DNA from 2 places in the Jeotgalibacillus sp. 10bf12 genome. Region 2 is predicted to be linked to the other one. Evidence: riboswitches for the same ligand, from Rfam matches in the RefSeq annotation. Region 2 holds a riboswitch; the other holds the start of a gene.
What was found. Region 2 has a riboswitch for thiamine pyrophosphate ahead of DH10bf12_RS02695 (YkoF family thiamine/hydroxymethylpyrimidine-binding protein). Riboswitches for the same ligand answer to the same signal wherever they lie in the genome.
Positions count from the first base shown of each region.

Region 1: linked by a shared signal. The riboswitch ahead of DH10bf12_RS08860 (lipoate--protein ligase family protein) and the one ahead of DH10bf12_RS02695 (YkoF family thiamine/hydroxymethylpyrimidine-binding protein) in region 2 are both predicted to bind thiamine pyrophosphate.

Region 1 covers NZ_CP200276.1:1,683,770-1,688,007, forward strand. Annotated here, with positions in the region: gene DH10bf12_RS08850 (phosphotransferase) at 1-529, opposite strand, end outside; gene egtB (ergothioneine biosynthesis protein EgtB) at 682-1,944, shown strand; TPP riboswitch at 2,357-2,456, shown strand; gene DH10bf12_RS08860 (lipoate--protein ligase family protein) at 2,526-3,359, shown strand; gene lipA (lipoyl synthase) at 3,356-4,238, shown strand, end outside.
Region 2 covers NZ_CP200276.1:586,595-590,832, forward strand. Annotated here, with positions in the region: gene DH10bf12_RS02675 (esterase/lipase family protein) at 1-77, opposite strand, end outside; gene DH10bf12_RS02680 (ring-cleaving dioxygenase) at 395-1,372, opposite strand; gene DH10bf12_RS02685 (hypothetical protein) at 1,540-2,040, shown strand; gene DH10bf12_RS02690 (hypothetical protein) at 2,058-2,225, shown strand; TPP riboswitch at 2,331-2,434, shown strand; gene DH10bf12_RS02695 (YkoF family thiamine/hydroxymethylpyrimidine-binding protein) at 2,515-3,105, shown strand; gene DH10bf12_RS02700 (ECF transporter S component) at 3,098-3,670, shown strand; gene DH10bf12_RS02705 (ABC transporter ATP-binding protein) at 3,663-4,238, shown strand, end outside.

The DNA of each region.
Region 1 (4,238 bases), 1.1 Mb from region 2:
ATAGCGCTTCAGGAATCACCGGTGCAGATTGACACGCAATGTCGTGAAGATGATGTTTTCGAAGTTTAGCAGACAGGCGGTGCAGGTGATCAGGATCTGCATCGATTCCGTCAGCAGGGAGTGCATGCAGTTTTTTCAGGAAAATACCCAGCTCTTTTGCATGCAGGTGCAGCAGATCTATATTCGTTTCTTCGGTTAACACGTGCCCCTTGATGTTTGTAAAGCCGACAAATGGATAATCATCACCCTCAGCCTCCTGGTAAAAAACAGGTTTTGGATACTCAAATCCACCGTCAAATGCCAGCCTGTCCAGACTCTTAAGCATTCTGTCTTCAAACTGCATCGCTTCATAGCCAAGCTTTCTGCGTGGAAACCGGAAGACGTAGTCGCTATTTACTTCATAAACGGTATGATCAAAGCCTGATCCGTACGCTTTTACTTCAGCTGGCATTAAGGACGGGAAGTGACGTTCAATTTTCTCTTTCGCTTTTTTCAGTGATACAGGGTGTGTTGCTTCCCATGGATTCAATTCAATCACTCATTTCATCAGATATGTTTTTCATCATACAATGACTCATTAAAAATCAGAAGCCGGTCACAATTATTTTTAAAATAGAGTGTACGTCAATCTGACGAAGGGAATAACATTCTTTAACAATACATATGTAAGGGGAGAAAAGCATGAGCGTAACAAAATCAAAAGATATTCAGCAGATGTTTCAGGACATTCGTGCGTATAGCGAAAAGCTGGTCGCAGAGATGGAGATTGAGGATTTTATTCTGCAGGCAGATTCATTTGTCAGCCCGACCAAGTGGCATCTGGCTCACACGACCTGGTTTTTTGAAAAGTTCATTCTGACAGAATTTGTGGATGGCTATGAACCTTTTAATGAACAGTTCTTCTATCTGTTTAATTCCTATTATGAAACAGTAGGAGAATTCCACCCGCAGTCGAAGCGTGGACTAATCTCGCGTCCGACGGTGAAAGAAACACTCGGTTACCGGGAGCATGTCAATGAACAGGTCAACCAGCTATTTGACACGACAGAAATGACAGACCATTTATATGAGCTGATTGAAATGGGGCTTCAGCATGAACAGCAGCACCAGGAGCTGATTCTGATGGATATTAAATATAACTTATCATTTAATCCGCTTTATCCCTCGCTTTTTGAGCAAAAACCAGCTAAAGGCGGTCATGCACCTGAGATGACATTCACTTCTTTTGACAAAGGAATGACAAGAATCGGTACAGATGCTGAAGCGTTTGCTTTTGATAATGAAACACCCTGTCATGATGCATATTTGAACGGCTGTCAGATTGCGAATCGTCCGGTGACAAATGGTGAATACCTTGCGTTTATTGAAGATGGAGGTTATGAGAAAGCTGAGTTTTGGCTGTCAGATGGCTGGCAGCTGGTGAAACAGGAGAAGTGGCATGCACCGCTATACTGGCGTAAAAAAGATGGGAATTGGTCGTACTTTACACTGAGCGGAATGCAGACTGTGGAGTTGGATGCGCCTGTCACGCACGTCAGCTATTATGAAGCGGATGCCTATGCGCGCTGGGCAGGGAAGCGTCTGCCGACTGAGCAGGAGTGGGAGCACGCGATGAAGCGTGAAGAAGTAAAGGGTAACTTTATGGATGACGACCGCTATCAGCCGGATGACACTTACAGCGGTGCACGCTTTGAAAAGGCATTTGGTGATGTGTGGGAATGGACGCAGAGTCCCTATACCCCATATCCGCGCAGTAAGCCGCTTGATGGCGCACTTGGTGAGTATAATGCCAAGTTCATGTCGAATCAGATTGTCTTAAAAGGCGGATCATGTGTTACGCCGCTTTCTCATATCAGGCTGACTTACCGTAATTTCTTTTATCCGCACATGAGATGGCAGTTCAGCGGGATCAGACTTGCGGATGATCCGGTGGAAGGATTATAAAATGTAACCGGCTCACTGCGCGCCAGGCGGAAGCTTTCCGCGGCCGGGCGGTGAGCCCATTTTGTGTCATTCCAGGGTCTCACCTGCCCCTATCCGCGCCCCGCCTTCTGCTCCATTCGTCTCAAATTTTTATCTATCATTATTTATGTATGATCTATTTCATCATTAATTATTGAAGTAGTCTTTTGTCCCGATCCCCACATCTTTTGATGCAATTCACAATCTGTTATTGTTTTAGTACAGAAAATTATATAACAGATGAAATTTTATTTATTGCTTTAAAAACAGTAATGAACGCGATTACATGAAAGGTTCGGATCTTCTGTATCAGTTTGAAACAGTTACTGTAACACAAATTTCTTTTTGCGTTATGGAAATGATTGTGATACTCTTTAACAGACAATTTAATTAATTTATTTACTGGGGGAGCCGAGTGGCTGAGACAGTCTTTTGCTGAACCCTTTGTACCTGATCTGGATGATGCCAGCGGAGGGAAGTATGCTTACATAGCTACGTGTATAAGCCACTTCCTTTAATAGGAATTGGTGTTTTTTTATGTAAATGTTGAGAGGAGGCAGACGATGAAAGAAACGTGGTATTTTCTTGACTCCGGTTATGGTACGCCGGCTTTTAATATGGCGATGGATGAAGTGCTGATGAATTGGCACAGTGAAGAAAAGATCCCGCCGGTGCTGAGGTTTTATGGCTGGAAGCCTGCTGGACTATCAGTTGGCTTTTTTCAAAAGGTCGGTGGCAGTATAGATCTTGAAAACGCAGAAAAATATGGTGTTGAGCTTGTGCGCAGGCAGACAGGTGGCAGAGCTGTACTTCATGATGACGAGCTGACTTACAGTGTACTTGTCTCTGAAGATCATCCGGCTATGCCGAAGTCGATAAAAGAGGCCTATCTCGTATTGTCTAAGGGTATTCTTGAGGGCTATCGTGCACTCGGAATTCCGGCTGAGTTTTCGATTCCTGAAGAGAAGCAGAAGCAGGCCGGATCGGCAGTCTGCTTTGAAGAGCCGTCCTGGTATGAACTGATGGTAGATGGCAAGAAGGCAGCCGGCAGTGCGCAGACGCGTAAAAAAGGTGTAATTCTACAGCATGGATCTATTCCGATTTCTATGGATATACAAAAACTGTTTGACCTTTTCATTTATCCAAATGAAAAAGTAAAAGAACGTGCACGGCGCGCCTTTACCAGCAGGGCTGTTTCAATTAATGATGTACTGGATCGTCCTGTCACATTTGAAGAAGTAAATGATGCATTTAGAGAAGGGTTCATCAAGGGGCTTGATATTGAACTGGAGCCTTTTGCACCGCCAGAAGAGATGTTAAGAGAAGTAGCAGAGCTTGAGGAGAAGTATAAGAGTGAAGAATGGAGCTATAAGCGGGAAGGGAGACAGAAAGTATGACGAATGCAAAAGAACATGTACGTAAACCCGAATGGTTAAAGGTAAAACTGAATACGAATGATTCCTATAAGAAGCTAAAGAAGATGATGCGTGAGAAGAAGCTGAATACAGTATGTGAAGAGGCAAAGTGCCCGAATATTCACGAGTGTTGGAGTGAGCGGAAAACTGCGACATTTATGATCCTCGGAGATACGTGTACGCGGGCATGCCGCTTTTGTGCAGTCAAAACAGGACTGCCGAATGAGCTTGACTGGGGCGAGCCGGAACGTGTAGCAGAATCAACTGAAATGATGGGCTTAAAGCATGTTGTTGTCACTGCGGTTGCGCGTGACGATTTGAATGACGGTGGCGCTGCTGTATTTGCTGAAACAGTGCGTGCCATTCACCGCCGTCTGCCAAGCTGTACAGTTGAAGTGTTACCTTCTGATATGAAAGGTGATTATGAAAGCCTTCATACACTGATGGACGCTGAACCGGATATTTTCAATCACAATATTGAAACGGTTCGCCGCTTAACGAAAAGAGTTCGGGCGCGTGCGATGTATGATCGTTCACTTGAACTGCTTGCACGTGTAAAGGAAATTGCACCGAATATCCCGACAAAATCAAGTATCATGGTTGGTCTGGGTGAGACGAAGGAAGAACTGATTGAAGCGATGGATGATCTTCGTGCACACAACGTGGATATCCTGACACTTGGTCAGTATCTGCAGCCGACAAAAAAACATCTTGATGTTGTGCGTTACTACCATCCGGATGAATTTGCAGAGCTGAAGGAAATCGCACTGTCAAAAGGCTTCAAGCATTGTGAAGCAGGTCCGATGGTTCGTTCTTCATACCATGCGGACGAGCAGGTAAGTGAAACGTCTGCGCAGCGCC
Region 2 (4,238 bases):
AATCCTCCGGCAAAAGCGGCAGACGGCAGTGACAGAAGCAGAAACACAGCAATAAACAGGGAAAGCGTCTTTTTCATTTAATCTTCTCCTTTTAAATCAGCTGTACCGGGAAACCCCGACCATCTATGTATTTCGACATTCGGAAGGTAAATCCTGTATCTTTTGATAATTAAATTATTATTTATTTATGTGTTGGACGAGTTAGCGGAGTTGTCACTGTTTCCTTTTAGTATGTAGCATTCCCCGCCTGGATTGTCGTGATACACCCGGATACTTGTTACAATCTCCGCTGCACTTGTCGCAATCACCCGATTTCCATGTCATTTCTGTCCCGCTCACCTCCCTATACACATAAAAAAAGCCGGATATCCATTAAGATACCCGGCCCCACTCACTATTCTTTTTCAAATGTCTTCGTACTTCTTACTGTATTAATCGGACGCACCTTACTTTCAATCTCGTCCCGTTTCGGCTCTAAAAACGGTGGCAGTGACAGCTTCTCACCGAGCGTTTCATAAGGTTCATCACCCATAAAACCAGGTCCATCCGTTGCGAATTCAAAGAGAATCTGCGGTGCGACCCTTGAATACAGAGACTTAAAGAAGAAACGGTCAACAAAGCCTGATGTCGCAAAACCAAAACTCTTCATGCGCTCATCCCACTCATCAAGCATCTCTCTATCTTCCAGTCTGAAGGCTGCGTGGTGAACAGTGCCGAAGCCCTGCTGCGCCTGCGGTAGAAAGGTGTTGTGTTCGACAATGACACTAGCCCCGTTTCCGCCTTCCCCTACTTCGAATAAGTGAAACGATTTGTCTTCTGCCGTTTCTTTAAACAACATTACCTTCTCAAGCATTTCCTTAAAATAATCAAAGCGGTCAACGCGGACAAATAATGGCCCAAGCCCTGTAATTGCGTATTCAAGCGGTACAGGCCCCTGCTGCCACGGCGTACCTGCTTCTACCCCATGATCATTTTCATCTGAAATCAGCTGATACTGCTGATCATCGAAATCAACAAAAGAAATCGTCTTCTTACCGAACTGCTCATGCACGCCTTTATGCTTTACATTCAACCGGTCAAACCGCTTTTCCCAGTACTCAATCGCTGCATCACTCGGTACACGGAAAGATGTTTTAGAAATTTCGTTTGTGCCGTGATTTCCCTTCGGAATACCCGGGAAATCGAAAAACGTCATATCGGTGCCGGGGCTTCCTGTATCGTCAGCAAAAAACAGGTGATACGTCTGGATATCATCCTGATTGACTGTCTTTTTAACCAGTCTCATGCCAAGTACATAAGTGAAAAACTCGTAATTTTTTTCAGCACTGCTTGTAATCGCAGTCACGTGATGAATGCCTTTTAACGCTTTAATAGACATAATAAATGAGCCTCCTCTAGTGCAATTTTCATACACATAGCATCTAATGATTCCAGACTGAATGCAAGAATATTGACCGCTCAAGTGTTAAAAATGTAAATCTGCTGAAAAGTGCTTCATAATAAGAAGTAACTACCTTACCCGAAAGGAGGGGCAATGATATGAGTATTCCAAAAGTGGATTTTTACTTTGGCGCACTGCTGTCACACCTTGTCAATCGCGGGTTCTCACCTGTGATGAAAGAAGGCGGACAGGACCGGAGAATTTACGCGCTTGAAAATGAAACCGACAGCTATTTTATTTATGCTAAATACTCGTTTACACCCCGCTTTAAAAAAGAATCCCGTATCTGGACCTTCTCCTTTTACGATACAGAAATGGAAAAGACGCTCCGCAGCCAGCATGACAACCAGTATCTGTTCGCTTTCATCTGTGGTGAAGAAGACCTCCAGAACACTGAAATTATTTTACTGACAGCGAGTGAAGTCTCAGAGTGTATCAAGACGTCAGAGAACGGCCGGAAGTGGCTGACGATTGAAATGGCAGATCGCAAAAGAACACTTACTGTTCGCGGCAGTGCCCATTCAAAACCCGGCTATTCACTGAAAATCACCCGCAGCACCGACCAGCGTCTTGAAGAACTGCCAACCATGCTTTTTTAAAAAAGGAGATGGTCCTCATGATGACAATCATTCTAATCCTTTTTGTATTCTTTGTTACCTTCTGTATCAGTGCAGTGATGAACATTTTGAACCACACCACTCAGGGACGTCACTGGTTTTACTCCGTATTGTTCAGCCTCGTGATTGCGGTGATTGGCGTACTGATATTTGAACCGAGAGAATAACTTTTTAATAAAAAGGAATAATATGGTTCTGATTAGTTTTTCCGGGGTGTTGCACATTCCATTCTCTGGTGATATAGTGGTCGTGCACAGAAAATTAAATACCGTTATCTGCACTAGGGGTGCGAATTAGCTGAGATGTGAGCATTAGCTCCGATCCCTTATGACTCGATCAGGATAATACCTGCGTGAGGAAGTGTAGTGACTTCTCTTTTTATATCAGGAGCAGTGGCTACATCTTTCGCGGATGTGGTCTTTTTTTGTGCAAAAACTGCTCTGGGAGGAATACAAAATGGAATGTGGAACAAGCAAAATTGTCGGATGCCGTTTTTCGCTGCATCCAATGGCGGGAGATTTTATTCCGGTGATTAAAGGCGCGCTCGAGGCGACTGACCTGACTGGCGTCTGGAAGCATACAGATGATGTATCAACCGTGATCCGCGGACAGGAACAGCATGTATTCAATGTGATCAAAGCGATTACGCTCCATGCTGCAAAAACCGGTGAACATGTAGCCATCAATGCTACTTTTTCAGCAGGCTGCCCTGGTGATACTGCTGGTGACTCTTATATGGAGGCAGATCCAAACGTACACAATCACGATGATACGAAGCAATATGTATCTTCACAATTCGCACTCTACCCGATGAATAATCCGGATTATATGAGTGTCATTTACAGGGAAGTTGACCGCGCCAAAGAACGCGGTGTCTTCAATGATTCTATGCATTATGCAAGCGGGATTCATGGTGATATTCATGAGGTATTTGATTTTTATGAAGAGACTTTCGGTCAGGCAAGATCCGATGAGCACCGGCATTTAGTGATGACTGTGTCGATGAGTATCAACAGTCCATCTCATAAGGGTAACCATCATGCTTAAGAGCTGGAAGCTGAAAGAAGTTGTCATGATGTCGCTGTTTGCGGTTGTATTCGGCATTATTTACTTATTGTTTTTACATGTGGGGAACATTTGGGCATCTCTGATTGGTCCGATCGCTTATGAGTGGATCTTCGGGATCTGGTTTATCGTATCCATCATTGTCATGGCGATTATCAGAAAGCCGGGGGCAGCAGTGATTCCTGAGACGATGGCCGCTGCAATTGAAGTCATGCTTGGCAATGCAGTGGGCCCCCGCCTGATTTTAGCGGGCGTCATTCAGGGGCTTGGTGCTGAAGCTGTTTTTGCAGCAACAAGATATCGCCATTTTAACCTGGGTATTTATATGCTGGCCGGCGCCGGGGCTGCAGTATTCAGCTTTGTTTATGGCTACCTGATGGGCGGTTTTGCAGCATTAAGTACAGAATACGTGTTACTGATGTTTGTGATCCGCGTGATGAGTGGTGCGATTATTGCAGGAATTGGCGGTAAATACCTTGTTGATGCACTGCTTGCAACAGGTTCTCTGAGAGGCTACGCCATTACAAAGCGTGATGCGCATGCATAATGTCATCTCTCTGCAGAACGTCTCATTTCGTTTTCCGGATGATGCTGAGCCGGTGTTTGAACAGCTGAATTTCGAGGTGAAAGCCGGCGAACGTGTTGTGATTACTGGTCCAAGCGGGTGCGGAAAGTCTACACTTTTATACCTGCTTAACCGCCTTTATCCTGAAAACTGTGACGGGATCATCTCAGGACAGGTTGACCTGTTTGGAAAAGCAGCATCTGACTATGCACCGGGTGAAATTAACCAGCGGATTGCCACCGTTTTTCAGGATCCTGACAGTCAGTTTTGTATGCAGACAGTTGAAGAGGAACTCGCTTTTACACTTGAAAATGTGGGTGTACCTTCGGATAAAATTAATGACCGGATCGAAAAAGTATTACAGGAAACCGGGCTGGAGTCATTCAGAGATTCAGTCATTCAGACTTTGTCAGGCGGTCAGAAGCAGCGTGTCGCTACTGCGTGTGCCTGGGTATTGGAGCCTGAAATCCTGCTGCTTGATGAGCCGCTCACACATTTAGATCCGGTGACCGCTCAGGAGTTTGTTGCGTGGCTCCGCGGTCTTCATGAA